DNA from 3 places in the Bacillus cereus group sp. RP37 genome. Region 2 is predicted to be linked to each of the others. Evidence: riboswitches for the same ligand, from Rfam matches in the RefSeq annotation. Region 2 holds a riboswitch; each other region holds the start of a gene.

Region 1 (9,949 bases), 5.1 Mb from region 2:
CAAGGATTTGCTGATTATGATGATATTATATCTGGAGTGGATGAACTAGTTGAAAAAGGGATTGTAGATAAAGATAGAGTAGGAGTTATGGGATGGAGTAACGGAGGATATATATCAGCTTTCTGTTCTACATTTAGTAGTAGATTTAAAGCTATTTCAGTTGGAGGTGGAATTACTAACTTGAGTACCCATTATGTAAATACAGATATCCCTTACTTTATTAGAATGTATTTAGGAAATACTCCATGGAATGATCCAGAGATATATAAGAAGACATCACCAATGACATATATTAAATCAGCTTGTACGCCCACCTTAATTCAACATGGCGAAAAGGATGCAAGAATTCCAATTACAAATGCATATGAACTACATCAAGGATTAAAGGATATGGAAGTTGATACAGAATTAATTATATTTAAAGGAATGGCATATAGCTCGGATCAGCCAGGAATGAGAGTAGCTATTATGAGGCAGAACTTGATGTGGTTTTCACACTATATTCTTGGGGATAGTATGGAAGATTTTAGTACTATATAATAGATAAGCGCACAGGGATTTTTCATTTTGCAATCGGGTCAGATTGTTGAAAAAGAGACTTAATAAATTATATAATTTATTGTAAATATAAACGGTGTTCGAACAATTATTGAAACGATTTATTATAAAGCATATACTTAAACAATTGTAAGCAAATGCAATACGGAGGATTAATATGACAGAGAATAAAAATGAGTTATCTGCAGAACAACGCGAAGAACTATTAAAAGTATTACAAGCCCGTTTTGAGAAAAACATGAACCGCCATGAAGGTCTTGAATGGGCTAAAGTTGAAGCGAAGCTGGCTACTAATACTGAAAAACTATGGTCAATTAATGAAATGGAAGTAACTGGCGGTGAGCCGGATGTTGTTGGTTATGATGAGGAGAAGGACGAGTATACTTTCTATGATTGTTCAAAGGAGAGTCCTAAAGGTCGCAGAAGTCTTTGTTATGATCTTGAAGCATTAGAGTCAAGAAAAAAACATAAACCAGAAAATAATGTTATTGATGTGGCAACTGCTATGGGCATTGAATTATTAACGGAAGAACAATATCGAGAGTTGCACCAGCTCGGGAATTTCGACATGAAATCATCAAGCTGGGTACAAACACCTTCAGATATTCGAGAACTCGGCGGTGCTCTATTTTGCGATTATCGCTTCGGACACGTTTTCGTGTATCACAATGGAGCAGATTCATACTATGCTGCTAGAGGATTTCGTGGTTCGCTAAAGGTCTAAATTTGGAAAAAGTAAGAGTATGTTTTAATTAATCTTTTTGAAACATGCTCTTTTTTATAATTGTTATTTAGAGTTATTCATATTGGTTTGATTAACCTAGTTAAGAACTGTAATACTATGTAAAATTAATTAATATCTAGCATATTAGTAAAATCATACCTAGAGGTGTAGCAAAAAAGGATTTCTAAAAATAGGAATTCTTTTTTATTTGTTGTCAGGATTTTTAAAGAATTTAGAGATTTCATAGAAAACAAACGGGATATCGAGTAAAATGTTAAGTATTGTTTTCGACATTCAAAAGGGTATTTTAAAGGTTTTTTTCGCTAATTTTTATAAGTCTATTAAAGGAGGAAGATATATCTAAAATAGCGAGATATATCAAATTAAACATGAGTATTACATTTCATAAAAAGGTAGTAGCATTAACAGCAGGATTAACGGTATTATCTTCATCTGTGGTATCGTTCGCAGAGGAACAACAATCAGTAAATAACTATCAATCTATAAGTGCCCTGGAACAAGGTGAAACAGGTCAACTTCAGGTATCAGACGAACAAGCTTTAAAAAGCATTGAAGAAAGTTTTCAAGGAGTAGATGGACGTGGTGGAGGTACTGTCGATAATAAGAAAGTGGACAGTCTTCAAGGTTCAGAAGGTATGTATGAAGAAACAGGTACATTAACGGTTCCTAACAATTCAAATAGAACAAAACGTAGTCTTTCTTTTTCAGCACCTAAAGTTTCTAGTACTATAAATGGCGTTCCATTTACTGAATGGATTGTTCCGACTGGTAATGAGAATATTCGTCCTCAAAACCACATGATTCCAAAGTATATTACAATTCACGAGACTGACAATAAAAGTGTAGGAGCAGGAGCTAAAAACCACGCTCAATACTTATATAACCAAGCAGTAGGACAAACAGATCGAGCTGCATCATGGCACTTTACAGTAGATGATAAAGAGATTTATCAACACTTACCATTAAACGAAAACGGATGGCACGCAGGAGACGGTGATGGACCAGGTAATAGAGAATCTATTGCCATTGAAATTGCAGTTAACAGTGATGGTGACTATAATAAGGCAGTAGATAACGCTAAGAAACTTGCAGCTTATTTAATGAAAGAAACAGGTGTACCATTAAATAATGTCGTAAAACATCAAAAATGGAGTGGTAAAAACTGTCCTGCTATTATGATTAACAGTGGACAATGGGTTCCATTCGTAAATGGTGTTGAAGGGTATTATAATAAATTTTATCAACCAACAGACGATATAACAGGAGGTTGGTATGAGCCAGCTATTCGTGATTTGAATAGAAGAGGTATTATGGTCGGAGAAGGAAACGGTATTTTTGCGCCTAATAGATCTGTAACAAGAGCTGAGTTTGCTCAATTAATCTCTAATTCTCTAAGTCTTCCAGCTGGAGATGCAACGTTTAAAGATTTAAATGATGTACATCCAACTTTACGAGATGGTATTAAACGTACTGCAAGTGCAGGCATCATTTCTGGTAGAGGAGACGGTAATTTTGACCCTAACACACCTATTACAAGAGAAGAAGCTGCAGTTATTGTAAATAAAGCTTTACAGTATAAAAAAATAAATGGACCATTGGCAAACTTACCATTTGCAGATAAAGATCAAATTATCTATAAAGAAGCAGTACAAAGATTATACGGTTTGGGTATTGTAAAAGGTATGGGAGATAATCTGTATGTGCCTAAAGGAACGACGACTCGTGGTGAAACAGCAGCATTCATTTTAAACATGCTTCAAGTAATTGAAACTGGTAGTGTTCAAAAAGGAATTGGTACAGTTGAAATTAATGGAATTGGGGTAAATGTTCGCAGCGGAGCAGGTGCTAGCTACTCTGTTGTTAGAAAAGCAAGCAAAGGTGAAAAAGCTACAGTATACGAAGAAAAGAATGGCTGGCTAAGAATTGGTACAGATGAGTGGGTTTATAATGAGCCTAGTTACATGGTATATAAGAAGGATAAAAATTAAACCGTTAAGACGAAAGTTATATATTAGGTATTCCAATTAAAAACAGGCGATGGGCAGTATTTTTCCCATTGCCTGTTTTTCTGTTGTATTTTCTTTTATATTATTTAAAATGTTTTGTCATATTGCTATAATAAAAATAGAGATATATGAAAAGGAGACAAGGATTCAATATGTGTACGAACTTGTAATGATTAGAAATTAGATAGATGAATTTTTCTCTCATAAGTGAGGGGTTATTTAGCTATCTGTAAATCATTCAAGGACTGCATATTTGGCTTGTACATCCCCTTTGTAAGGATAGATACCTATGTGGGGAAATTTATATCTCTTATATAAAATATGCGTCCTTTAAAATTGGAGGAGTATATGATGAATCAATTAAAACATAAAGTAGCAATTGTTACAGGTGTAAGTCGTTTAGATGGTATAGGCGCAGCGATTTGTAAAGAGTTAGCTGAAGCAGGATACGATATATTTTTTACGTATTGGACAGCTTACGATAAAGAGATGCCTTGGGGCGTCGATCAAAGTGAACAAATACAATTAAAAAAAGAGTTACTAAAAAACGGTGTGAAAGTATCGAGCATGGAGTTAGATTTAACTCGGAATGATGCACCGAAAGAGCTTATAAATAAAGTTACTGAACAACTAGGATACCCTCATATATTAATTAATAATGCAGCGTATTCTACAAATAATGATTTCTCTAATTTGACTGCTGAAGAATTGGATAAGCATTACATGGTAAATATTCGTGCGGCTACATTGTTAAGTAGCCAATTTGCCCGAGGATTTGATAAGAAATCTGGTGGTAGAATTGTGAATATGACTTCAGGTCAATTTCAAGGGCCTATGGCTGGAGAACTGGCGTATGCAACAACGAAGGGAGCTATTGACGCTCTTACTAGTACGTTGTCAGCGGAAGTAGCCCATTTAGGAATAACAGTGAATGCAATTAATCCAGGTCCAACTAGTACAGGGTGGATGACTGAAGAGATAAAGCAAGGATTAAAACCAATGTTTCCTTTCGGCAGAATTGGTGAGCCAAAGGATGCAGCGAGGCTTATTAAGTTTTTAGTAAGTGAAGAAGCAAAATGGATTACAGGACAAGTTATTCATTCAGAAGGCGGATTTAAAAGATAAAGTGAAACTTTAATTAGTGGGGGGTTTTTTCATCCCCCACTGATTATTAGCCTTCACCAATCGGACTTTTAAGGGCAGTTGATCCCCCACCTAACTTCTTTGCTCCCGCTGAATTTTGAGGCGAGGGTCTTACCGCCCGTTAATGCGGGATAAAAAGAAGGTATCTCATTTTGGTGAGATACCTTCTTTTTTAATCTTTCTTCAATCTTCGTGCAACACCATTCCCTAAAGACTGTAACCCTTGAACGAGGATAATTAAAATAAAGACGGTTGCATACATTACTTCAGGTTCGTAGCGTAAGTGTCCGAATCGATATGCTAAGTCCCCTAGCCCGCCAGCCCCTACAAGTCCAGCCATTGCTGTTGCACCGATTAAGCCGATTGTTGCAATTGTTAAGCCAAGTACAAGGGAGGGACGAGCTTCTTTCACCATAACGTGCCAAATAATTTTTATAGTAGAAATGCCCATTGCTTGGTAAGCTTCAATAACACCACGGTCCACCTCTAATAAAGCTGTCTCCATTAATCGTGCAATGTAAGGTGCTGTGAATACGACAAGTGGTACAATGACACCTTGCACGCCAATGGATGTTCCCATTAGAAACTTTGTAAAAGGTAAAATGAAGAATAATAGAATGATAAATGGAAGAGAGCGAATGATATTAATAATTGTATTAAGAATCGGATAAATGATTTTATTTTCGTGCTGCCCACCAGGTCTCGTTAAAACAAGTGTGACGCCAAGTGGTAATGCAATAAGGATAGAGATGAATAGTGAAATAGATGTCATTTGAAATGTTTGAATGGTTGCTTCCCATATGACTTTACCCCATTCATCCAAAAAGGACTTGTTTCCCATAATCTGTTCTACCTCCTTCTACGACGATCCCTTGTTCTTGTAAAAATGATAAAGCGCGGTCTACTTCATTTTTTTCACCCTGCATATGAATGACCAGTTTCCCATATGCTTCATGTTTTAACTGTGTAATGTTACCGGATAAAATATTTGGATACACTTGAAAACGTTTTGTAGCAATAGCTAACGCTGGTTCGCCAGAAGAAGTTCCTATAAATGAAAGTGTTACGATTTCTCCGGTTCTTTGTAGTTCTTTTTGTACCTCTTCTGGAATTCTAGCTGCAAATGCACTATTTACGAATTTCTTCGTTGTTATATGTTGTGGGTTGGTGAAAATATCTTTCACAGTTCCACTTTCGATTACTGCTCCATGTTCCATAACAGCAACTCGGTCACATATACGCTGGATGACATTCATTTCATGTGTAATTAATAAAATTGTGATCCCGATTTCTTCATTGATTTTTAATAATAAGTCAAGGATAGAATCAGTTGTTTCCGGATCTAAAGCGCTTGTTGCTTCGTCGCTTAATAACACTTCAGGTTCGTGTGATAGTGCGCGTGCAATGGCAACACGCTGCTTTTGGCCACCAGAAAGTTCACTCGGATAGGCATCTTTTCGATTGAAAAGATCGACAATACGTAAGTATTTTTCTACCCTTTTTTCAATTTCTACTTTGGGAATGCCAGCAAGGCGTAAAGGTAATGCGATATTTTCATAAACTGTCACGGTTTTAAGTAAATTGAATCCTTGAAAGATCATTCCGATTTTTTGTCGCGCTTTTGCGAGTTCTTTTGCTGATAAAGTTGTTAAGTCTTGGTTGTTTACAATGATATTTCCTGTCGTTGGCTTTTCTAATAAATTTACACATCGAATTAATGTACTTTTACCAGCACCACTATATCCAATGATTCCAAATACTTCGCCCTTTTTTACTTGAAGGGAGGTAGGTTTAAGAGCTTCCACATTCCCTTTTTTTGTTGTGAATACTTTGGATACATTTTTTAATTCAATCATTATCGTCAGCTCCTACCAAGACGGTAAAACAGAACCATCAAATTTTTTCTTGATAAATTCTTTCACTTCTTTAGATTGATAAGCTTTCTTTAATTTATTTACAACAGCATCATCTTTATTTTCAGTACGAACAACGACCCAGTTCACATATGGTGAATCTTTTCCTTCACGGAAGATAGAATCTTTCGCAGGGCTTAATTTTGCACCTAATGCAAAGTTTGTATTAATCGCAGCTGCTTTTACTTCACTTAGTTGTGTCGGTAATTGAGATGCCTCTAATTCAACAATCTTTAAGTTTTTTGGATTTTCAATTACATCTTTCGCAGTCGCTTTTTCTGTAGCCTTTGGATCTACTTTTAAAACACCGGCTTTTTCAAATAGCTTTAAAGCTCGAAGTTCATTTGTTGGATCATTTGGTACAGCAATTGCGTCGCCCTCTTTTAAATCCTTTACATCTTTTAAGCTTTTCGAATATACACCCATAGGGAATGTTACTGTTGAAAATACTTCAGTTAATTTCATATTACGTTCAGCTTTAAATACGTCTAAATATGATTTCGTTTGATAGCTATTTACATCGAGGCTTTTTTCATCTAGGGATACGTTTGGTGCTACATAATCATTAAATACTTTTACATCAATTTCGAGACCGTCTTTTGCGGCAACTTCTTTTACCTTTTCAAAAATTTGTTCATGCGGACCGCCTGTTACACCGACAGTAATCTTTTTCTCATCTAACGCTTTTACTTCTTTATCTGAACCCCCACTACATGCGCCTAATAATAATACCGCTCCACTTACAATGCTCAATAATACTTTTTTCATCTATAGTTCCCCCTTCATATACGTTCCAAAATAAAAGGCACCTCTCAAAAATAAGAGAGGTGCCGAATAGACAAAATAGGTTCCTCTCTTATCTTCCAAAACGAAAACTCGTTTTGCAGGAATTAGCACCTTAGCTTATACGTCATAAGCTCGGTTGCCGGGCATCATCGGGCCAGTCCCTCCGCCACTCTTGATAAGAGTATGTGTATGTAGTTTTTTTAATATGGTACTAATAGTAAATCTTACAAAAAGAATTGTCAATGTTATTTTCTGAATATATTTTATTTTAAGGTAATCGAAACATTTCCTTTTTTATGCCCTTTTTCTACATATATATGAGCTTCAGCAATTTCTTCTAATCGGTAAGTTCTATCAATAACAGGCTTTAAATGTTCTGCTTCAGTTAGTTTTTTTAGTAGAATCATATCTTCTTTACTTACTTTTGCCATCATTCCATTCACAGATACATATTTCCCATTAGGTGTTAATGCCTTTTCACAAAGGGATTTTTTATGTTTTCCAACTGCATCAAATATAATATTGTAGCGTTCACCCCGCTTAGTAAAATCTTCTTTTGTATAATCAATTATTTTATCAGCTCCTAAAGATTGCACGAGTTCAAAATTTGAATGACTACAAACAGCCGTAACGGTCGCACCAAAATATTTAGCAAGTTGTACGGCAGCTGTTCCTACTGATCCAGAGGCACCATATATGAGCACTTGTTGCCCTTTTTTTATACGGCCCTTTCTCAGGAAATGTAATGCTGAAGTTCCGCCAAAAGAAATAACTGCCGCTTCTTCATACGTCACATTGGTAGGTTTTAATGCTATTAATCCACTTTCATGTACACATGTGTATTCGGCATAACCACCAAGGTTTAGTTCTGTTAATGCAAAAATTGGATCTCCTTTTTTAAATTGGGTTACATCTGTTCCAATTTCCTCAATTTCTCCAGCTAATTCTACGCCGAGTATAGGTTTTCTCGGTTTTCTGAAACCTAATATGATCCGCATAGGAATCCAAAATAAGAGGGGACTATTAAAGCCGCGTATTCTACAATCTCCAGTCGATACACTTGTTGCATGAATTTTAATTAATACTTCGTTCTTTTTAGGTGTAGGTTTCTCTATATTTTGAAGCTGGAGAACGTTAGGTGGTCCATATTTTGTGCAAATCATTGCTTTCATAATAACCTCCCGAATTTCGTTGTTTTTATTTACATCATATTTAAACCTTTCATCAAACATGTTGTTATTTAGAGTTGAATTTAAATAAGGACATTGGAAATCATATAGATTTAAAAGATAAAAAAGTGGTATTATTTGGTAAAGGGGGATTTTTATGAAGAAAATTATAGTAGCTTCTAGTTTATTACTTACAATTGGTTTAGGGGTAGGGTGTAGTAGTGATAAAGTATCGAAGACGGGTGAACCCAAAACGGCATCAGTAAAGAAAGAGAAGGATTTAGCCGCAAAAGATGTTTTTAATAAGGCGTATGAGAACTTAAAAAATGAAGAGTATGTAACGGTGATGCAGGATATGGACATAAAGGCTGATGGACAAGAACTGAGTATAATGAAGGCTAAAATACAAATAGAGCTGAAAACAAAGAGTTCTCGTGCTGAAATGAATGTTTCGGGTACGGATATTATCATTTATGGTGTAAATGATAAAATTGTTGGTCAAGTGAAGAATCCTAATACAGGTGAAGTTATATCTATACCAGAAGAGAAATTAAATATTAGTGGGATGAATGCAGCCAAGAGTGTGAAAGAGAATGTAGAAATCCCACCAGAAATTGTACAAAAAATGAAGATGGAAAAAAGTGGAGACAAATATAAATTAAAGGTCAGGTTAAAAGGAAAAGATGCAGAGAGTATTTTAGGTAGTATAGGTGAAACGCAGAAGAAAGCATTAGAAGCACAAAATGCAAAGGTAGAAGAGATAGATGCAGAATATATGATCACAAAAGATTTTAAATATGAATCATTAAAATTGGATATAGTTGTGAGTAGAAATAGTAAGGAGAAAGCAAAAATTATGACGGATATAAAATATACATCATATGAAAAATTTGATCCCATACAGTTGCCAGTAACGAATTAATTGATTTGAAGAGAGATGCCTAAAAGAGCAAGGGTATCTCTCTTTTTTCGTTACTAACATATTTTCTTCTTAGAAAAATATGTACAATATGTAGTGAAAGAAATTCAAACAAGGAGAGTGTCATTTGAAAAAAAGAAAGATAGTAGTTGTCATTGTAGCGTATACCGTTTTGTTAGCGGCGTCTGTACATACGTATAAAAAACAACTCGATCATCCTATGATGAGTGATGTCGGTAAATTGCTCCCGACAAAGATTAAACGTGTTGAAAGTGCTACGGATGAGCACTCGTTAATAAAATTAGTGCAAGATGCAAAAGTTTCAGGAGAGAAAATTTCGATTGCGGGTATGCAGCATAGTCAAGGCGGTCAGACGTATTATCCGAACGGTACGATGCTTGATATGAAAGGGTATAATAAAATATTAGAATTCGATGCGGAGAAGAAGAGGATTAGGGTGCAAGGCGGTGTCACCTGGAATGACATTCAAAAGAAAATCAATCCATATGGTCTTGCGGTTCAAGTGATGCAATCTCAAAATATTTTTACTGTTGGTGGTTCATTAAGTGTAAATGTACATGGGCGTGATATTCGTCATGAAGCATTGATTGATACGGTCGAATCCTTTCGACTATTAATGGCAGATGGTACTGTACGCAATGTAAGCAGAAAAGAGAATACGGAGTTATTTCCATATGTCATTGGTGGTT
Region 2 (9,949 bases):
TACGAACTACACCACTACCAACTGTCCCAAGACCTAATAAACCAACTTGAATTTCTTTCATAATACTGTCCACCCCTCAAAAATTGTGTTTAGATGAAATTATATGAGTAAAAAATCTGAAAAACAATGTTTTTTGAACATTCGGAAAAATATAAGCTGATCTTTACAAAGAAAACGTTACCACGTGTTACACAATCTTTTTATAGTACATAAGGGGTTTCTTGATACACGTAATAATTCAGCCAATTAGAGAATAATAGATTCCCATGGCTCCTCCACCTTACAAGTGGTTTCTCATTTGGATTATTATGCTTAAAATAATTTTTCGGCACATCAATATTTAACCCTTTTTGGCGGTCCCGTTCATATTCTTGCTTTAACGTATCACAACTATATTCACTATGCCCGAGCGCAAACACTTGTCTTCCTTCTTGCCCAATAACAAGGTGCACACCCGCTTCCTCAGAGTTTGCTAATAATGTTAATTCTTTCACCTCTCTAATATCACTCTCTCGTACTTCTGTATGACGAGAATGCGGGGCGAAAAACAATTCATCAAACCCTTGTAACAATTTCACATGTTGCTCACGGACTTCATGTTCAAATACACCGAACATTTTTTCCTTAAGAGGATACTTTGGAACGCCGTAATGATGATATAAACCAGCCTGTGCCCCCCAGCAAATATGAAGCGTAGATGTTACATTCTCTTTTGAATACTCCATAATACGTTTAAGCTCTTCCCAATAATCTACTTCTTCAAAAGAAAGAGTTTCAACTGGTGCTCCCGTAATAATAAGTCCATCAAATTTCTCATTCTCAATATCACGAAATGTTTTATAGAAACTCGTTAAATGTTCCTGTGCTACATTACGGGACAAATGCGATTCCATATGAAGCAAATGAACATCTAATTGCAACGGTGTGTTGCCAATTAAACGAAGTAATTGCGCCTCTGTTTCTTGCTTTGTAGGCATTAAATTTAATATAGCAATTTTCAATGCCCGGATATCTTGTGTTTCTGCTCGCTCCTTCGTCATTACAAAAATATTTTCCTTCTGCAACACTTTGCGAGCTGGTAAATCTTTATCAATTATGATCGGCATGTTCTTTGCCTCCGACTAGCGCTGCTTCTAAATCTGCAATAATATCAGAAACATCTTCTATACCGACCGATAAACGAATTAAATCTGATGTGACGCCAGCTAAACGCTGATCCTCAGCACTTAATTGTCTATGCGTTGTGCTAGCAGGATGTATGACGCAAGTTCGCGCATCAGCTACATGCGTTACGAGAGTTGCTAGTTTTACATTTGCGATAAATTCTTTCGCTGCTTCTAATCCCCCTTTAATGCCGAATGTTAAAACACCACTAGCACCTTTCTTCAAATACGTTTGTGCTAACGAGTAATTTTCATTACTATCTAATCCCGGATAATTCACCCATTCAATACGTTCATGGTTAGCAAGCCACTTAGCAACTGCGAGAGCATTTTCACTATGACGCTCCATTCTTAAATGCAGCGTTTCTAAGCCGATATTGCTAATATACGCATTGAATGGGCTCATACAGTTTCCGTAGTCTCTTAATAATTGAACACGTGCCTTCACAATATAAGCTGCTGCACCAAAATTTTGAACGTAACTTACGCCGTGATAACTTGGATCCGGTTCAACAAGTTCAGGATATTTCCCATTTGTCCAATCGAAGTTCCCTCCGTCAATAACAATGCCACCTAAAGAACTTGCATGACCATCAATATATTTCGTCGTAGAATGAACGATAATATTTGCTCCATGTTCAAATGCTTGGCATAAATAAGGAGTTGCTAATGTATTATCCACGATAAAAGGTACTTCCAACTCTTTCGCTGCATCTGAAAATTCTTTGAAATTTAGAACATTCATCGCTGGATTTCCTAACGATTCTGCATAAACAAGTTTCGTCTTATCATTAGCAAGGGCCACAATTTCATCAGCAGTTAAATTCGGATTAAAGAACGTAACATCAATACCAAGCTTACGCAAACTCACTCCAAATAAATTAAACGTTCCGCCATAAACTGTTGAAGAACAAAGCAAGTGGTCTCCGCTACTACAAATATTTAAAACGGCAAGCATAATAGCAGCCTGCCCAGAAGCCGTTGCAACAGCTCCTACACCACCCTCTAAATCCGCTAACTTTTGCTCAAATGCAGCTAAAGTAGGATTTCCAATACGCGTGTAGATATATCCTTCTGCCTCTAAATTAAATAGCGCCGCTAAATCATCCGAAGTATCGTATTTATACGTTGTACTTTGATAAAGCGGTAAAACACGCGGTTCACCATTCTTTGGTGTATAGCCACCTTGCACACAAATTGTTCCTTTTCCCCATGATTCTCCCATCTCTCATTCTCCTTTCTTTTATACAAAATAAAAAAACTGCTCCTTTCCTGAAAACAAGAAAGGAGCAGTTTGAAAACACGCTCTAAAGGCTCTTTCTTATCTTTCAGGATTATTACCTGCAGGATTTGGCACAATTCCGTTATACGGCTGTTGCCAAGGTTTCATCGGGCCTGTCCCTCCACCTTTTCTTGATAAGACTATGCAATTACCGTTGATTTTATAGCAATAATTTCCTAATGTCAATTGGTTTTTCTGAATGTTCAAAATTAATTACAAATAAGTTTACATGCATAACAAAAGAAATATATTCCATATTCATTTGAAAAAGACCTTTTAAAACCCCCGATTAATATATAGAATTAAATACGTAGTTTAACTGTATACATTCCAAATTCTCACGAGACCTCAATATATTGAATAAGCCAACCTCTCAAAAAGATACTATACATATTCATCTCATTTCGCAGTAGTATATTTAATCCTTTCGACATTAAAACTTACATAACGGAGGTATCACATGACAAATACAAAAGACATGCACTATATGCTCGTCCTATACGGCATTCTTTTAGGCTCTATAGTAGGAGCAACAGTCTGGTTATTTTTAGTTACAATAAATATCGGCATTCACTTTATTTGGGGATACTTACCTACTATTTTCTCTTCTCCCGCTTATTACACTATTTGTGTAACAACTATCGGTGGGATTCTCGTTGGTTTAACCCAAAAATACTTCGGCACATATCCACGTCTTATGCCGGAAGTAATGGGTGAATATAAAAAAACAGGTAGAATTGAATACCGTTTTGTACATAAAGCTACTTTAACTGCGATTATCGTTTTAATATTTGGAGCTAGCTTAGGTCCCGAAGCAGCACTTGTTGGAATTATCGGTGGACTTTGTACATGGGTAGGCGATCGCTTTACATTCGCCTTAAAAGGAATGAATGAACTAACAGAGGTTGGAATCGGTGCTACTTTAAGTGTAATTTTTAACGCGCCATTATTCGGTTATTTAGCTCCAAATGAAAATGAGGGTGAGCAAATTAACGAATTTTCTAAAGGAAAAAAAGCAATTGTATATTTAGCTACCACTTTCGCTGGTTTTTCCGTTTATTTATTACTTAGTAAATTTGATAATCGTGGATCCTTTATCGTTGATTTTGGGGAGGGTTCCCTATCTCTTAATGAATGGATTGCCTTTCTACCACTTGCTAGTATTGGTGCTATAGTTGGATTCTTTTATTTCAAATTAGAATTCACATTAGAGAAATTAATCCATCCCTTAAAAGAATATAAACTATCACTTGGAATTATCGGTGGTATTTTATTAGGAATTACAGGAACTTTTCTCCCGTACACGTTATTCTCCGGAGAACATCAATTAAAAGATTTAGTCGTTGAATGGAGCCATTTATCCTTCTGGGTACTACTTCTTTCAGGGATTTTAAAATTATGTATTACTGCTGTTTGTTTAAATACAGGTTGGCGTGGCGGGCATATTTTCCCGATTATATTTGCTGGATCTAGTATCGGATATGCTATAGCTTCCATTATCCCTATAGATCCAATCGCTTCGGTAGCCATCGTAACAACAGCAATTTCAAGCTATGCATTAAGAAAACCAATTGCTATAACATTACTATTGCTCATGTTTTTCCCGCTCAACTTACTATTCCCGATGCTTGGAGCGGCAGCGATTGGTAATGCATTTCCACTTCCTAAAAACAACGAAACTACAAGCTAATACAAATAGGCAGTAGGGACAAAAGTTCCACTGCCTATTTTCATTACACACGCTGCTTCAATATTGCATATAACTCTTCAAAATTTTGTACTTCATATGTTGGCACAATCTCGCTATTATTTGATTTCTTTTCTGGATTAAACCAACAAGTGTCAATTCCCGCTACATATCCACCTTTAATATCAGCGCTTAACGAATCCCCAATAATGAGCCCTTCTTCAGGAGCAAAATTAGGAATTCGTTCAAAAACATAATCAAAATACTCTTTCATCGGCTTTTGGAATCCTGTATCTTCGGAAACGAAAACATCTTGAAACAAGGTATGTAATCCTGCATTACGTAAACGTTTATCTTGCGTCTTAGAAATACCATTTGTCACTATATATAAATCGTACTCACTTTGAATTTGACTTATAAATTCAAACGCGCCTTGTATAAGTTGATTCCCTTCTTCTAAGTAACTGCGATAATTATTTTCGAATAATATCCCATCTACTTCTTCCCCGTATTCTTTAAACAAAATCGAAAACCGTGTATTTACAACTTCATCACGGTTCATTTTACCTTCTTCAAAAGCATCCCAAAGACTTTTATTAATTGTTTTATACTGCACTTCAACCTCGCTAGTTAGAGGAATCCCTTTCTCTTCAAAAAGCATACGTAACGCCATTTTCTCTGCCTTCTGAAAATCTAACAATGTATCATCTACATCAAATAATAGTGTTTTATATTTTTTCATAGGCCCCTCACACTCTCTTTTCTACAAAAACAAATTTACATAAATCGTATCATTCTTTCTTGTAAAAATAATAGGAGATATCTCATACTAAACATGAGGTGAAAATATGAAAGTCAGCAAAAATAGCAAAGAAATCTCTCATTCCATACAAAATTACAACTTCCACACTCTTTTTTCTTTTGATGTCTTACCGTATGCTGAACTACATTCCTTTCAAAAGAAAGAAAAGATATGTACTGAAGGGGTTGATGTTCCTTATCTTTATTACTTAATTTCCGGGAAGGCAAAAATATATATGAGTCACAAAAACGGAAGGGTCTCCTTAATTAACTTTATTCAAGCACCTTCGTTCATTGGAGAATTAGGGCTAATTGGCGTAGAATCCGTTACGAAAACGGTAGAAGTAATTGAAGATTGTATATGCTTAGCGCTTCCTCTTAAAGATTGCCAGCATCTTTTATTGCAAGATGCTATCTTTCTACAGAAACTATGCAAATTTATCGGCGAAAAAACAATTACCCGAACAGAAAGTTACGCCAAAAACAATAGTTATCCGTTCGAAAACCGGTTAGCAGCCTTTATTCTATTAACAGAACAAAGTAACAGTTATACCGAAAAACATACCGAGGCTTCAGAATACTTAAATGTCAGCTACCGTCATCTTTTATATGTGTTAAACCAGTTTTGCCAGCAAAATTATTTAAAAAAGGATGGAAGAATCTATTACATACAAGATCGAATTCAATTAGAAACACTGGCTGACGAACTTAAAATATAAAAAAAGTAGCATTAACGTTTACATGTTAATGCTACTTTTTTCGAGTGACGATTCTATTTTTAATTAAAATTTGCTTGCTACTTTAGCTGCTTCTTCAAGACCAGCTGTAATAATCTCTTCTGCTTTATCCGGGAATTGATTATGCCCTTCAATAACTACTGTTTCCATATTTGTTGCACCGAAGAAGCCCATCATGCTTGCTACATATTTAACAGCCATTTCTACTGCAGCTGCTGGGCCTTCAGAATATACACCACCGCGCGCGTTTAATAATGCAATCTTCTTATCTCCAATTAGACCAACTGGACCTTCTGGCGTATATTTAAACGTTTTACCAGCACGGTTTAAATAATCGATATATGTGTGTAGTACTGCTGGAATCGTTAAGTTCCATAATGGGAAACCGAAAACAACTTTATCAGCTTCTAGGAATTGATTTAAGTACTTATCAGCAACTGCTACTGCTTTTGCTTCTTCTTCTGTTAAATCAAATCCTTTACCTGCTTTGAATGTACCATTAATCATGTCTACGCCTACGTATGGTAATTCTTCTTTATATAAATCAAGTTCTACTACTGTATCATTTGGATGTGCTTCTTTGTAATTTGCTAAAAATGCCTCATATAATTTCACACTAACTGCTTGTTCCGCTGGGCGGTTGTTTGCTTTTACAAATAAAACTGTTGCCATTGTTTTTCCTCCTAGTACTCACTCTTTTGTTGTTATATGCTTTCAAAAAGGTATCCCTTGTAATTGTTGTTTTGTTGCTTACAAACATATTTTATCTTTATATCAAGACGATTTCGTCCTCACATAGACGTATTTTTCCATAAAAAAAGTCCACCTTCTAAAGGCGAACTAGGTCTTACGACTTTCGTCTTATACAACCCCATTTCTCACTGCATATAATGCTGCTTGCGTGCGATCGGATAAGTTTAATTTACTCAAAATACTACTTACATGCGCTTTTACCGTTTTTTCTGTAATAACTAAAACAGAAGCTATTTCTTTATTACTCATTCCTTTCGCTAATAGCTGCAACACTTCATTTTCTCTCGCTGTTAGCACATCCACTTGAATAGAAGGTTCTTCTTCTTTTTCTTCCACAGGTAATGTTTGAGAGAGAAGGGCATTTGCTATATCCGGATGTAATTGAATATTACCTTTATATGCGCTTCGAATAGCTTCAACAAGCTGATCCGGTTCTACATCTTTTAAAATATAGCCGCTCGCTCCCGCCCTTAACGCTGGTAAAACATGCGCCTGATCAGAAAAACTAGTTAATACAATTACTTTCACATCCGGATATTCTTTTTTGATACACGCTGTCGCCTCAACACCATCCATTTCGGGCATATATAAATCCATTAGTACAACATCAGGATTTGTCTCCCCTACTTTCACTAATGCTTCTTTCCCATTATTTGCTTCTCCAACTAATTCTAAATCTTCCTGTGTACTTAAGAAAAATGCTAATCCTTTTAAAACGACTGTATGATCATCAACTAACAATACTTTTATTTTCACAAACTTCCCTCATTTTCACATCATAATGGTACGTTTACTTTTACACTTGTTCTTTTCTTATCACTTACAATTTTAATTGTTCCACCAACTAATTCTACTCTTTCCCGCATCGTAGTCATGCCGAGTGATTTCTTCTTTTGTATGTCCTTTTCTATAAACCCATTACCGTGATCTACTATTTCTAATGATACATTTTTCTCAGTTATTTTAACGTAAACTGTCGCTTCTTTTACACCCGCATGCTTACTTACATTGTTTAGCGCTTCTTGTCCAATGCGCCATAATGATTCTTCTACTACACGTGGTAAATCACGAACACCCGTAACTTGTTCCCTAATTTTCAGTCCCAAGTTTTCACCGTACTGCTTTAAAGCTGGTAATAAGCCTTTTTCTAATCCTGCCGGACGAAGCTGCCAAATTAATGTTCTCATTTCCTTTAAAGCTCCTTGCGCTAGTTCACGCATCTCATGCAAAGATTGATCTACCTTTTCATTTTGACCTTTTAAAACTGCTTCAGCACCTTTTGTCATAAAGGTTAATGAAAATAATTTTTGCGAAACAGAATCATGTAAATCTCTCGCTAATCGGTTTCTTTCTTCCATTCGTACGAGTTCACGGCGCTGTTCGTTTAACCTTAAATTCTCTATTATTAATGAAACGTGGTTCGATAATGCTTGAATTACATCTATTGTATTAACATCAAATTCTCCATTATTTAAACTAACACATAAAACACCAAACATATGATTTTGAATATGTATTGGCGTAGTAATAACAGCTCCATTTAGATGTTTTACTAGAACTGGCTCATCTTGTTCTAACGCCTTCTTTGCCGCTTCTTTTACACCCTCTTGTAACTCTCCCTGACCATAAGAAGCTCGCAAAGATAATTCTTTTTCTTCCCTAATAAAAAATGCCACTTGATTCCATTGAAATACTTCACCTACGTAATTTACCACCTTTTCAGGTAATACATTAAACTTATGAATCGTTTTTAAAGCTTGAATAAAACGCTCCAATTTCACATAATAATGTGCTCTTCGCTTTTCGTTTTCATATAATTTTGTTCGCTTTAAAGCCGTCCCAATTTGGAAGGCAACCGATTGGAGCAATACTAATTCTTCTTCTGAAAAATGTGTTTTACCTGGGCTTGCTACATTTAAAACACCAAATTTTTCTCCTCCAGCTTTTAAAGGTACCGTAGCATGATGAAGAATCCCCTCTGTATCTCCCCAATTGTATTCAATTGCATTATTAATTCTTTTACATTCAATAATATTAACTGCTCGCTCTAATTTTCCATCTACAAAACCACGTAAACACCAACATTCACCTTCACACATCGGGCGTTTGTTTTCATATGTAAGTGCCTCTGGTAACTGGTAATCAATCAACTTTGTATACTTCCCGTTTTCATCCGCAAGAAAAATCCATCCTGTCGTTAAACCTGTTACATTGAGCAATTTTTCTAACACTGCTTGCAATACATGATATGTATCATTTGATGTATTTAGCGTTTCTGCAATTTCTTTTAATATAACTAATTCATTTGTACGGTTATCTCGAAACATCCTCAGTCTCCCACATACAAGATTTTAAATCGCCTCTCAAGTAAATCATCTACTTTTCACTTTGTACTTATTCGTAACATTGATATAATGGTGAAAACATAGTTTTCATTATATCACTTGAGGGGGCTTTCATAATGACATTAAATAAAGCACTTACTATCGCTGGTTCTGATACAAGTGGCGGTGCTGGTATACAAGCAGATTTAAAAACATTCCAAGAACTTGGTGTATACGGAATGACATCTCTTACGACAATTGTAACGATGGATCCACATAAAGGTTGGGCACATAACGTATTCCCAATCCCAGCTTCTACATTAAAACCACAATTAGAAACAACAATTGAAGGTGTTGGAGTAGATGCTTTAAAAACAGGCATGCTTGGATCAGTAGAAATTATTGAAATGGTTGCAGAAACAATCGAAAAACATAATTTCAAAAATGTAGTGGTTGACCCTGTTATGGTATGTAAAGGTGCAGATGAAGCATTACATCCTGAAACGAATGATTGCTTACGTGACGTTCTTGTTCCAAAAGCATTAGTTGTAACACCAAACTTATTTGAAGCTTACCAATTAAGTGGCGTAAAGATTAATTCTCTTGAGGACATGAAAGAAGCAGCGAAGAAAATCCACGCTTTAGGTGCGAAATACGTCCTAATTAAAGGTGGTAGCAAACTTGGTACGGAAACTGCAATCGACGTCCTATATGATGGAGAAACATTTGATCTTCTAGAATCAGAAAAAATCGATACGACAAATACACATGGCGCAGGTTGTACATATTCTGCTGCAATCACAGCAGAACTTGCAAAAGGAAAATCTGTGAAAGAAGCAGTAAAAACAGCTAAAGAATTTATCACAGCTGCTATCCGTTATTCATTCAAGATCAACGAATACGTAGGCCCAACACATCACGGTGCATATCATAAATTCGTTGCATCGAAAGAACTTGTCTAACATATAAATGAAAACACCCACAGAGGGAATATATTCCCTCTGTGGGTGTTTTTTAATAACCTTTATATCTTCCGGTCATCTTATCTTTACGATGCAGAGCTTACCTGATTTCTACCATTTCGTTTCGAGTAATATAACGCATCATCCGCCGCTTGAATAAATTGCTCCGGTGATTCTTCGTATTCTGAAACCCCTACCGAAACTGTAATCTTTATTTTCGTTCCATCTAACAATTGAAAT
Region 3 (9,949 bases), 590 kb from region 2:
CCTTCAGCACACCGCATCAGAGTTACTCGCTTAAATAGAAAAACTCCCTTCAAAAAAACGAAGGGAGTTTATTACACAGTTGTAAATTTTAGTTTAATAAATGATACACATAGTGAAATACCACTTTATTCCTATATTCATTATAGCAAAAAGATACATAACTAAATAGACTTGTAATAAAAACCCATAAAAATTAATATATGGTTATACAGTATTTTAAGAATTCCCCTTAAAATCAACTTACTCACATACCTTTATACAGGAATTGTTCCCCAATTTCTGTATATCAAAAAAACCTTTCATTCATTTGAAAGGTCTTTTTGAGCCTGCACATATTCTTCTTTCGTATTTACATTTATAAACCAATCCGCATTCGCTTGTACATCTTCACCAGCAACATATTTCACATTGCATTGTGATAAAAGTTGGCCCATACTTCTTTTTTCTTCTTGAAGCAAAGCATAAATCTTTTCTTTCACACGGTTATGATATGCTGCAAGTAACGGTTGTTTTCTTCCATTAATAATAGGTACAACCGCATCATATTCATTGCTCGTTTGCTCTAATAAAATGGTAAACCATTCATGCGAAACATTTGGCGCATCGCAAGGCATAATAGCATACCAGTCTGCTTCTATGTATTCCATACCTGATACAATCCCAGCAAGTGGTCCGTTTCCTTTATAGTGCGGAATATCTTCTATAACAGGAACTTGTACGAATTGCTCTACTCGCTCTTTTATATCGGGGTGACTAATGATTACAACTTCTTGCAAAGTACTTGTCATCACTTTCACAATATGCTCAACGAAAGTAGTCCCCTTCCAAATTGCTAACGCTTTCGGCTCACCGAATCTACTCGACATACCGCCCGCTAATACAATTCCAGCATATTTACTCATTGGCGATGCAGCTCAAATGTAATATGACCTAATTCCGGCAAAATTAATTTATTCATCGCAAGGCGAACTGCTCCGCTAGACCCTGGCATTGAAAAGACGACTTTGCGCCCAATTGTACCGCCGATTGCTCTACTTAACATAGCGCTGCTTCCGATATCTTCTAAATAACTAATCATACGGAACAACTCACCAAACCCGACAATTTCTTTATCTAATAGCGCTGATACCGCTTCAATCGTTACATCACGTTTCGTAATACCAGTCCCGCCATTTGTTAATACAACATCTACGTCTTCCTTATGATAACCAGCTAACACTGCTTGCTGAATACTCTCTTTATCATCTTTTACAATTTCATAAGAAGTCACTTTATGTCCTGCTTCTTTTAACAATTCATGTAATAATTGTCCGCTCTTATCTGTCTCTTCCGTACGTGTATCGGAAATTGTTACGATCTTACAACGCACTTCTTTTGGTGCTTGTTTTTTATGTTCGGTTACGCTCATTTTTCATCTTTCCTTTCTTAAAGGCTTTTCTTCATTTTATCATATATATCTTTGCACAATTATGTATGAAGCCAACGATGCATCATGATACAATATAAGTATACTAACCCACAAAAAGGAAAATGAAAAACCATTTCCTAGACTTCACATCTTTAACTACTCTCTATATTTTCTACATAATAGAATTCAATTTTATAACTTGCACTACAAAATAAGCCGGAGGTCTAATACTATGGAACTTTATAAAAAACTAACAACAACATTCATCCTCTTATTCGTCGCTTCCATTACTGTTGGCTTTTCCTTAAAAGGCGCAATCCCATACGCTACATTAGTAAGCATTATATTCGCGACACTATTTTTACTAAGCAGTGCCTTTTGCGCTGGTAAAGCACGTCAACTGAAAGGGTGATCATCTATGTTCCGTAAGAAACAAATCCTTTGTAAATCATGTGAAAAAGAAATACAAACGTATGAAAAAGCATGGATTCATATGCCCTTTCCGGCCAGTGGTATGACGAATATGAAAAAGTATATTGAGCTAGACGGCGAAGTGTATTGTGGCTCATGCATTCAAATTGTAAGTAAAGCGCAATAAAAAAAGCTTTGCGCTCACCGCGCAAAGCTTTTTTTCATATATTATAGACCAGCTTGCTCTTTTAAAGTTGCAGCTTTGTCTGTACGTTCCCATGATAGATCTACATCAGTACGTCCGAAGTGGCCGTACGCTGCTGTTTGTTTGTAAATTGGGCGACGTAAGTCTAGCATTTTAATAATACCAGCTGGGCGAAGATCGAAGTTGTTACGAACTAGTTCTACTAATACGTCTTCAGATACTTTACAAGTGCCAAATGTATCAACTGAAATTGATACTGGTTGTGCTACACCGATTGCGTATGCAAGTTGTACTTCTGCTTTATCAGCAAGACCAGCTGCTATGATATTTTTCGCAACATAACGAGCTGCATATGCTGCAGAGCGGTCAACTTTTGTTGCATCTTTACCAGAGAATGCACCGCCACCGTGGCGAGCGTATCCACCGTAAGTATCAACGATGATTTTACGTCCTGTTAAACCAGCATCACCTTGTGGTCCACCAATTACGAAGCGGCCAGTTGGGTTAATGAAGAATTTCGTTTCTCCATCCATTAATTCCGCTGGAACTACAGCCTTAATTACATGCTCTTTTAAATCGCGATCGATTTCTTCCCATGTAACATCTGGATGATGCTGTGTAGAAATTACAATTGTATCTACACGTACAGGTTTACCATTTTCATCATACTCAACTGTAACTTGCGTTTTTCCATCCGGACGTAAGTATGATAATGTGTCATCTTTACGTACTTCAGTTAAACGACGAGCTAATTTGTGAGCAAGCGAGATTGGAAGTGGCATTAATTCTTGTGTCTCATTACATGCGAAACCAAACATTAAACCTTGGTCTCCTGCACCAATTGCCTCAATCTCAGCGTCAGTCATTTGACCTTCGCGTGCTTCTAGCGCTTGGTCAACACCCATAGCGATGTCAGCAGATTGCTCATCGATAGATGTTAAAACTGCACAAGTTTCTGCATCGAATCCGTATTTTGCGCGTGTGTAACCAATGCCTTGAATTGTTTCACGAACGATTTTTGGAATATCTACGTAAGTAGAAGTCGTAATTTCCCCCGCTACCAATACTAAACCAGTTGTTACAGTTGTTTCACAAGCTACACGTGCATTTGCGTCTTTTGATAAGATCGCATCTAAAATTGAATCAGAAATTTGGTCACAAATTTTATCTGGATGTCCTTCAGTTACAGACTCAGATGTGAACAGATGACGTTTTTTTGTCATGTGGTAAACCTCCCTACAGTAATTGTATATATTGTACGGAACTCATCCTTAATTTGCCACAAACTGCGACATACATTTATTCTCCCACAAGCATACAGAAAAACCTTTCCTACTTTACATAGAGGAAAGGTTTAATTTGCTACTTGCATACTGCTTTTTGCCCTTTGCTCTTATCGTTCGAGACCATTAGCCTCGCACAGGTTTTAGCACCTATTCACCTGTATTTACCACTACAAATGAGGTTGCTGGGCTTCATCGGGCCTGTCCCTCCGCCAGCTCGGGATAAGAGAGTATCCGTCCCAACCTATACTAAAGAAATGATATTCATTTGTCAATTAATATTCACATTTTCCTGAAAGTTTTTCTCAATGCGCCTAAAGTGAATTATTAATAAGGAAATAATGTATTCACACAAACAAATAGAAATAAATAGTATACATTATTTATATAATTGTGTTATACTCTTGTTGGGGATTACGAGAAATATTTCATTAAATGAAAAGGATGGTATATAAATATGAGTACTGTGAATGTCCAAATTGGTTTACACGAATTATTGAACGGAAGCAATGCACAGATTCAACTAAGTGTTCCGCAATTAGTGGAAAAAGTATTAATGCGAAATGAAGGGAAATTAACTTCTACTGGTGCGGTTTCTGCTTCAACAGGAAAATATACAGGACGTTCTCCTAAAGATAAATTTATTGTGAAAGAAGCATCGGTTGCTGACAAAATTGCTTGGGGAGCTGTGAATCAACCGATTTCTGAAGAACATTTTAATAAATTATATACTAAAGTTTTAGAATACTTAAAAGAAAAAGAAGAGTTATTCGTCTTCAATGGATTTGCAGGCGCTGACCGCAATTACCGCCTACCAATTCAAGTTATTAACGAATATGCATGGCACAATTTATTTGTACATCAATTATTCATTCGTCCAACTGAAGAAGAATTAACAACTCATGAATCAGAGTTCACAATTGTTTCTGCGCCGAATTTCAAAGCTGATCCAGCTGTTGACGGTACAAACTCTGAAGCATTCATTATGGTTTCATTCGAAAAACGTATCGTACTAATTGGTGGTACAGAATACGCTGGAGAAATGAAAAAATCAATCTTCTCTATTATGAACTTCTTACTACCTGAACAAGATATTCTTTCTATGCATTGCTCTGCAAACGTAGGTGAAGAAGGTGACGTAGCACTATTCTTCGGTTTATCTGGAACAGGTAAAACAACATTATCTGCTGATCCAAACCGTAAATTAATTGGTGATGATGAGCATGGTTGGTCTGATAACGGCGTATTCAATATTGAAGGCGGTTGCTACGCAAAATGTGTAAACCTTTCTCACGAGAAAGAACCACAAATTTTCGATGCAATCAAATTTGGATCTGTTTTAGAAAACGTTATCATTAATAACCAAACGCGTATTGCAGACTATAACGATACTACTTTAACAGAAAATACTCGTGCTGCATACCCTATGCATGCGATCGACAATATCGTACTGCCAAGTGTTGCTGGACACCCAAATACAATCATTTTCTTAACTGCTGATGCATCTGGCGTATTGCCTCCAATCAGTAAGTTATCAAAAGAACAAGCTATGTACCATTTCTTAAGTGGCTACACTAGTAAACTAGCAGGAACAGAGCGTGGTGTTACATCTCCGCAAGCAACATTCTCAACTTGCTTCGGTTCACCATTCTTACCACTTGATGCATCTCGCTATGCTGAAATGCTTGGTGAAAAAATCGAGAAACACGATGCGAAAGTATTCTTAGTAAACACTGGCTGGACTGGTGGCGAATACGGCGTTGGTAAACGTATGAACTTAGGTTACACTCGTGCAATGATTCAAGCTGCATTAAGCGGTGAACTTGCGAAAACTGAAACAGCTACACATAACATCTTCGGTCTTGAAGTTCCACTTCACGTACCAGGTGTACCAGACGAAGTGTTAATGCCTGAACAAACTTGGGCTGATAAAGCTGCTTACAAAGCGAAAGCAATCGAGCTTGCAAATGAATTCAAAGCTAACTTCAAAAAGTTCGACAGCGTTTCTGAAGATATTATTAACTTAGGCGGTCCAATCGCTTAAGTGCAAACTTTCTTTTGGAATCATCCTTTTACTCATATGAATAAGTGTCGTGTAACCGTAAAGTTCCGCGTACTCACCGACAAAACCCAATGCGGCTTAACGGTTACACACACTTACATAAAAAAGAAGCTTACGTTTTTGCGTAAGCTTCTTTCTATATCTTATATAAAGTGAAACGTTAATCTCTTCATCTGTGGCTTAGTTTGTTAATTTACAGAAATTTCAATTTATATTTATTTACTTTTAGTTTTTCATGATACAATTTACATATATAGGAAGGGGTGAAGCCTATGAGAAATTTTTCTCGTACAGGAAAAATTTTATTCAGTTATGGAGCGATCCAAATGTTTTGGGGACTTGTGATGCTTAACGCTAATTTATTCGAGCATACAAGTGAAACAATAAAATATATTATTCTAATTACCGGAATAGCTTTTTGTATTATATCCAACTTTTTCAAAAAAACTAAGAGTCATACTAATACGTGATTTCATATTAACTTATTAGAAGCGTAAACCTGTATTTTATGCAAAGTTACGCTTCCTGTTGTACTATTCATCGCTGGATCTCTTATTCCAGGGTAAATCCATTTTCACACGTACAACTTACGGATTCGAACATATGAATTATATCTCTACTCGCTACATCCTTCTGGTTTTACTCCGCGTGGGGCTCAAACAGGCCCTAACCGCTTCTATCCCCCGCCGGATCCTCTATCCCATCTAAAAAGAGGCTTTTTATCTTTTTAGCTCTTCGTTAATTCTTCCTCATCTTTCATACTATAGTATCCTAAATTCACAACAATTAAGAAATAGCCGCCCATAATCCCTACTGCAAATGCCCACATCACCATGTGGTGCTCAATTTCGTACATAATAATAGCACCTAAAATAGCAGCTGCAAAGCGATTAAACATACCGAGCGTTGGTGCTTTCGTTTTCTTTACGATACTATCTCCAAGCTTTTCAATCCGTCTTCCTAAAAGCCAAACGCAATACATACTTACGATAAGTCCAATTCCAGCACCTAGGAAATGAGCTGAAAACGGTGTTAACATCCAGCCTAGTAAAAGAAAACCTAGTAAATAATACGATTGAATTTTAAACGATCTTAATGACATACTAATCATGCTGTTCTCCTCTTCAGTAATTTTTATCCCACATTAACGGGCAGTAAGACCCTCACCTCAAAATTCAGCGGAAGCAAAGAAGTTAGGTGGGGGATCAACCACCCGTAAAAGCCCGATTGGTTCAACTAATAATTTCTTTCAAGTTTATACTGCTTACATCCATTTCAATCAAATTAAAAACAACATAAACGATATGTTTACGTTGTTTAAATGTTTTTAGGAAATAATATTATACAAGATTTCAAACATCATATTCTTATAATTTGTGACGTTTTTCCAAACATTTTTCGTCCATTTTTGAAAAAATTGATATCAATCTATGAACATACGGATATGATGTAATAAGCACACAAATAAAGGGGGCGTCTAATGATTTATTTTTTAATGGCTCTCATTCACCTTATTATCCCTGCACTTATTGGACTTTCATTGTATTGGTACACGAAAAATCATAGTATTTTCTACGCTGTCCTCGGTGTCCTTCTTCCGGGTATTATTCTTATCACACTCTTCCGCATTCCAGTTTTAAACTTAATTCCACTTATTACTGCTATCTTATTTCTCGTCTTCTTACCAAAAATAAAAAAATAGGAAAGCAGATCATAGGTGATCTGTTTTCCTATTTTGATATAGATTCCTCCACAGTAGAATGCATTTTTACTTTCTCCGATTTCACAAACCATAAACCGAAGAAAATAATAATTCCACCGATTATTTGTTGAAAGGATACATATTCATTTGCCCATACAGCTGCAAATAAAACAGCTACAAGTGGCGTTATATACATATATACCATCGTATGTGACGCCCCAATTTTTTGAACACCAACATACCACATCACTAGACCGAATACCGTTACGAAGAAAATCGAATATAGTAAAGCAAATAGTGTCATTCCATGTGTAATGTGAAATGGCATAATAAATACGTATGGTCCACTTAACAATAAGAGCGGAATCGCACCAACTAATGCTGACCATGCGGTAACACGTAGTGCTGAATATTTTTTAATTAATGGACTTGCTAAAACAGGATAAAGCCCCCAGCATATTGATGTAATTAGTCCAATTCCATTTCCATAAAAAGAACTAGCAAGTGAATGTCCTGCTACTAAAACTAATATTACACCACCAAAGGCAATGATAGAACCGATGAGCTTTCGAGAAGAAAACTTTTCTTGTTTCAAGAAAATCGCAAATAAAGTTGTAAAAATAGGTGAAATAGAAATGAGTAAAGAGGCATTTGTAGCGGATGTATATTTGACAGTTTCCATAAACAACGTTTGATACAGTACAATACCTACAACGCTAACGATGATTAATCTAGGTATATCCTTTCGTTCCATATAAACCGACTTTTCAATAAAAAATGTAAGGAGTAACATAAGCGGTGCCGCCGATATCATCCGAAGTGCAGTAAACTCAATTGCTGTAAATTCTAAAAGTCCATATTTCGCAATCGTAAAATTAATCCCCCAAATAATAACGACTGCTAAAATTAATAACTCAATCCCCCATCTTCTCATGCGTATCCCCTCCGCAAATAAAATTATACAGAAAATTCAATCACATGTACATTTCATTATGTGAAAAAATCTTTGTATTGTATGCAACGTTTTAATGAACTTATATCGGCGATTTTTTAAATATATCGATTTATCAACAAAAAACGATAATAATAGCGACTTATACAATAAAAAAGGTGATTCCAAAATACATTTTGGAATCACCTTTTCTTTACTACACTCGAACGTGTAACTTCATATTTGGATTATAAAATTGGCTTGGGCTCTTCAACTGAAAAGTTCCTCCACCTTCATGCCAATCAACTGTTAACTTATCATCCATAAATACAAGCTTTGTGCGATCTGCGATAAAACTAAACTGGCTTGATTCAATATCTACATCACGCTCATCTTTTTCTGCTACAGCTACTAAATCGATGATTCCGCTCATTACACAACCGCAACCTTCATTATCGTAAAATAACTTTATATATTTTGCTTCACTTGGAATCGTATCCACAATCTTTTTATATGCTGCTTCTGTTACAGTAACGTACATACGTTATTCATCCTCTCTTCTCACATCATTCATATATTGTACCACTATTTTTCTAAATCATTGTATACAAAAAATTAAGACTAACACATGTGATAAAGGAGACTGTATCACAATGTGTCTCTAAATATTTAGTGAAAGAAAAATTGATATATGATTGGTTTAATGCGAATTTTGATGTGAATATTACTTTGCTTCCGCAAGAAAAATGGTTCCTCTAAAACTATTCAATTCTCCTCCCTACTTTTGTAAATCTATATACACAATACAATCGACCACACAAAAATATAGAATTCATAATATATATATAGTAGTTCTATTTTTAAAACTAGGTTTTCAAAACAGAGAAAGGAGAAAATATATGTACCCACGTAATTGTTTTAGTTGCGATGGCAGACGCAACGGCGGTTCTATTGGTAGCACCGGCGCCACTGGACCGACTGGGGCCACTGGACCGACTGGGGCCACCGGACCGACTGGTAGCACTGGATCTACCGGAGCTGGTTTACAAAGTACTACCGCCTTTAGTCTAGCAGCAGCCCCTAACTATAAAACCGGACAAGTGGTCACTTATACGAGCAGCGGCTATGTTGTAAAAAAAGATGCACCTCAAGGGTTTCCCAATATATCTCCAGATTATATCGTATTAGTAGAAAGTGGACCTACTGGTAGCACCGGGTCAACCGGGAGCACTGGACCTTCTGGCAATACCGGACCTACGGGGATCACTGGGCCTTCTGGCAATACCGGACCTTCTGGTAGCACTGGGCCTTCTGGCAATACCGGACCTACGGGGATCACTGGGCCTTCTGGCAATACCGGACCTTCTGGTAGCACTGGGCCTTCTGGCAGTACCGGACCTTCTGGTAATGCTGGAACTACTGGGAGCACTGGACCTACTGGCAATACCGGACCTACTGGTAATGCTGGAACTACTGGGAGCACTGGACCTTCTGGCAGTACCGGACCTTCTGGTAGTACTGGGCCTTCTGGCAGTACCGGACCTTCTGGTAGTACTGGGCCTTCTGGCACCGCGGGTAGTGCCTCATCAAAAAGTATTGTTTTTCAAGGAACAAATGCTGGTTTTCAACGTATAGCGGGTTCTCCTGGAATTGACTCCAATGTTATTCCATATGTTACTGCTGGATCCGGTAGTATAGTCGGATTTTCTGCGTCTATAAATGTAAATAACTTACCTGCTGCTGTTTATACGATTGATATTAGCAGGAATGTCCCAACAAACCTCAATGCCCCTACCTCTAGTTACATCCTATCCACTATTACCTTAACTACTACTGACAAAATTACTGGAACTATGATATTTTCAATTAAAGCGACAGATACTGGATTGGGACAAATTCAAGTGTTTAATCCTACTCCAGCAGTAGGTCCCGCTACTGTAACTTGGA

What was found. A riboswitch is a leader RNA that binds a small molecule or an ion and turns the genes downstream of it on or off. The one in region 2 is predicted to bind S-adenosylmethionine.
Positions count from the first base shown of each region.
Region 1: another riboswitch for S-adenosylmethionine. It lies ahead of QCI44_RS27345 (MetQ/NlpA family ABC transporter substrate-binding protein); the one in region 2 lies ahead of QCI44_RS00435 (bifunctional O-acetylhomoserine aminocarboxypropyltransferase/cysteine synthase).
Region 3: another riboswitch for S-adenosylmethionine. It lies ahead of metK (methionine adenosyltransferase); the one in region 2 lies ahead of QCI44_RS00435 (bifunctional O-acetylhomoserine aminocarboxypropyltransferase/cysteine synthase).

Region 1 is NZ_JARVHP010000001.1:5,210,890-5,220,838, reverse strand. It holds gene QCI44_RS27375 (S9 family peptidase) at 1-540, shown strand, start outside; gene QCI44_RS27370 (DUF4256 domain-containing protein) at 716-1,282, shown strand; gene QCI44_RS27365 (S-layer homology domain-containing protein) at 1,672-3,291, shown strand; gene QCI44_RS27360 (SDR family oxidoreductase) at 3,658-4,434, shown strand; gene QCI44_RS27355 (methionine ABC transporter permease) at 4,625-5,293, opposite strand; gene QCI44_RS27350 (methionine ABC transporter ATP-binding protein) at 5,268-6,308, opposite strand; gene QCI44_RS27345 (MetQ/NlpA family ABC transporter substrate-binding protein) at 6,321-7,133, opposite strand; SAM riboswitch class I at 7,219-7,333, opposite strand; gene QCI44_RS27340 (NAD(P)-dependent alcohol dehydrogenase) at 7,415-8,323, opposite strand; gene QCI44_RS27335 (hypothetical protein) at 8,478-9,242, shown strand; gene QCI44_RS27330 (FAD-binding oxidoreductase) at 9,367-9,949, shown strand, end outside.
Region 2 is NZ_JARVHP010000001.1:83,862-93,810, reverse strand. It holds gene QCI44_RS00445 (homoserine dehydrogenase) at 1-61, opposite strand, end outside; gene metA (homoserine O-acetyltransferase MetA) at 201-1,106, opposite strand; gene QCI44_RS00435 (bifunctional O-acetylhomoserine aminocarboxypropyltransferase/cysteine synthase) at 1,090-2,388, opposite strand; SAM riboswitch class I at 2,482-2,586, opposite strand; gene QCI44_RS00430 (chloride channel protein) at 2,906-4,135, shown strand; gene QCI44_RS00425 (YjjG family noncanonical pyrimidine nucleotidase) at 4,179-4,874, opposite strand; gene QCI44_RS00420 (transcriptional regulator YeiL) at 4,981-5,652, shown strand; gene QCI44_RS00415 (FMN-dependent NADH-azoreductase) at 5,716-6,342, opposite strand; gene QCI44_RS00410 (response regulator) at 6,532-7,179, opposite strand; gene QCI44_RS00405 (GAF domain-containing sensor histidine kinase) at 7,200-8,750, opposite strand; gene pdxK (pyridoxine/pyridoxal/pyridoxamine kinase) at 8,885-9,709, shown strand; gene QCI44_RS00395 (GGDEF domain-containing protein) at 9,796-9,949, opposite strand, start outside.
Region 3 is NZ_JARVHP010000001.1:676,116-686,064, reverse strand. It holds gene QCI44_RS03590 (glycosyltransferase family 4 protein) at 1-34, shown strand, start outside; gene QCI44_RS03585 (molybdenum cofactor guanylyltransferase) at 300-902, opposite strand; gene QCI44_RS03580 (MogA/MoaB family molybdenum cofactor biosynthesis protein) at 899-1,408, opposite strand; gene QCI44_RS03575 (hypothetical protein) at 1,641-1,820, shown strand; gene QCI44_RS03570 (hypothetical protein) at 1,827-2,006, shown strand; gene metK (methionine adenosyltransferase) at 2,048-3,247, opposite strand; SAM riboswitch class I at 3,415-3,536, opposite strand; gene pckA (phosphoenolpyruvate carboxykinase (ATP)) at 3,765-5,351, shown strand; gene QCI44_RS03555 (hypothetical protein) at 5,642-5,839, shown strand; gene QCI44_RS03550 (ATP synthase subunit I) at 6,097-6,480, opposite strand; gene QCI44_RS03545 (hypothetical protein) at 6,850-7,071, shown strand; gene QCI44_RS03540 (DMT family transporter) at 7,100-8,005, opposite strand; gene QCI44_RS03535 (iron-sulfur cluster biosynthesis family protein) at 8,220-8,543, opposite strand; partial or broken gene QCI44_RS30610 (Nif3-like dinuclear metal center hexameric protein) at 8,636-8,761, shown strand; gene QCI44_RS03530 (collagen-like domain-containing protein) at 8,902-9,949, shown strand, end outside.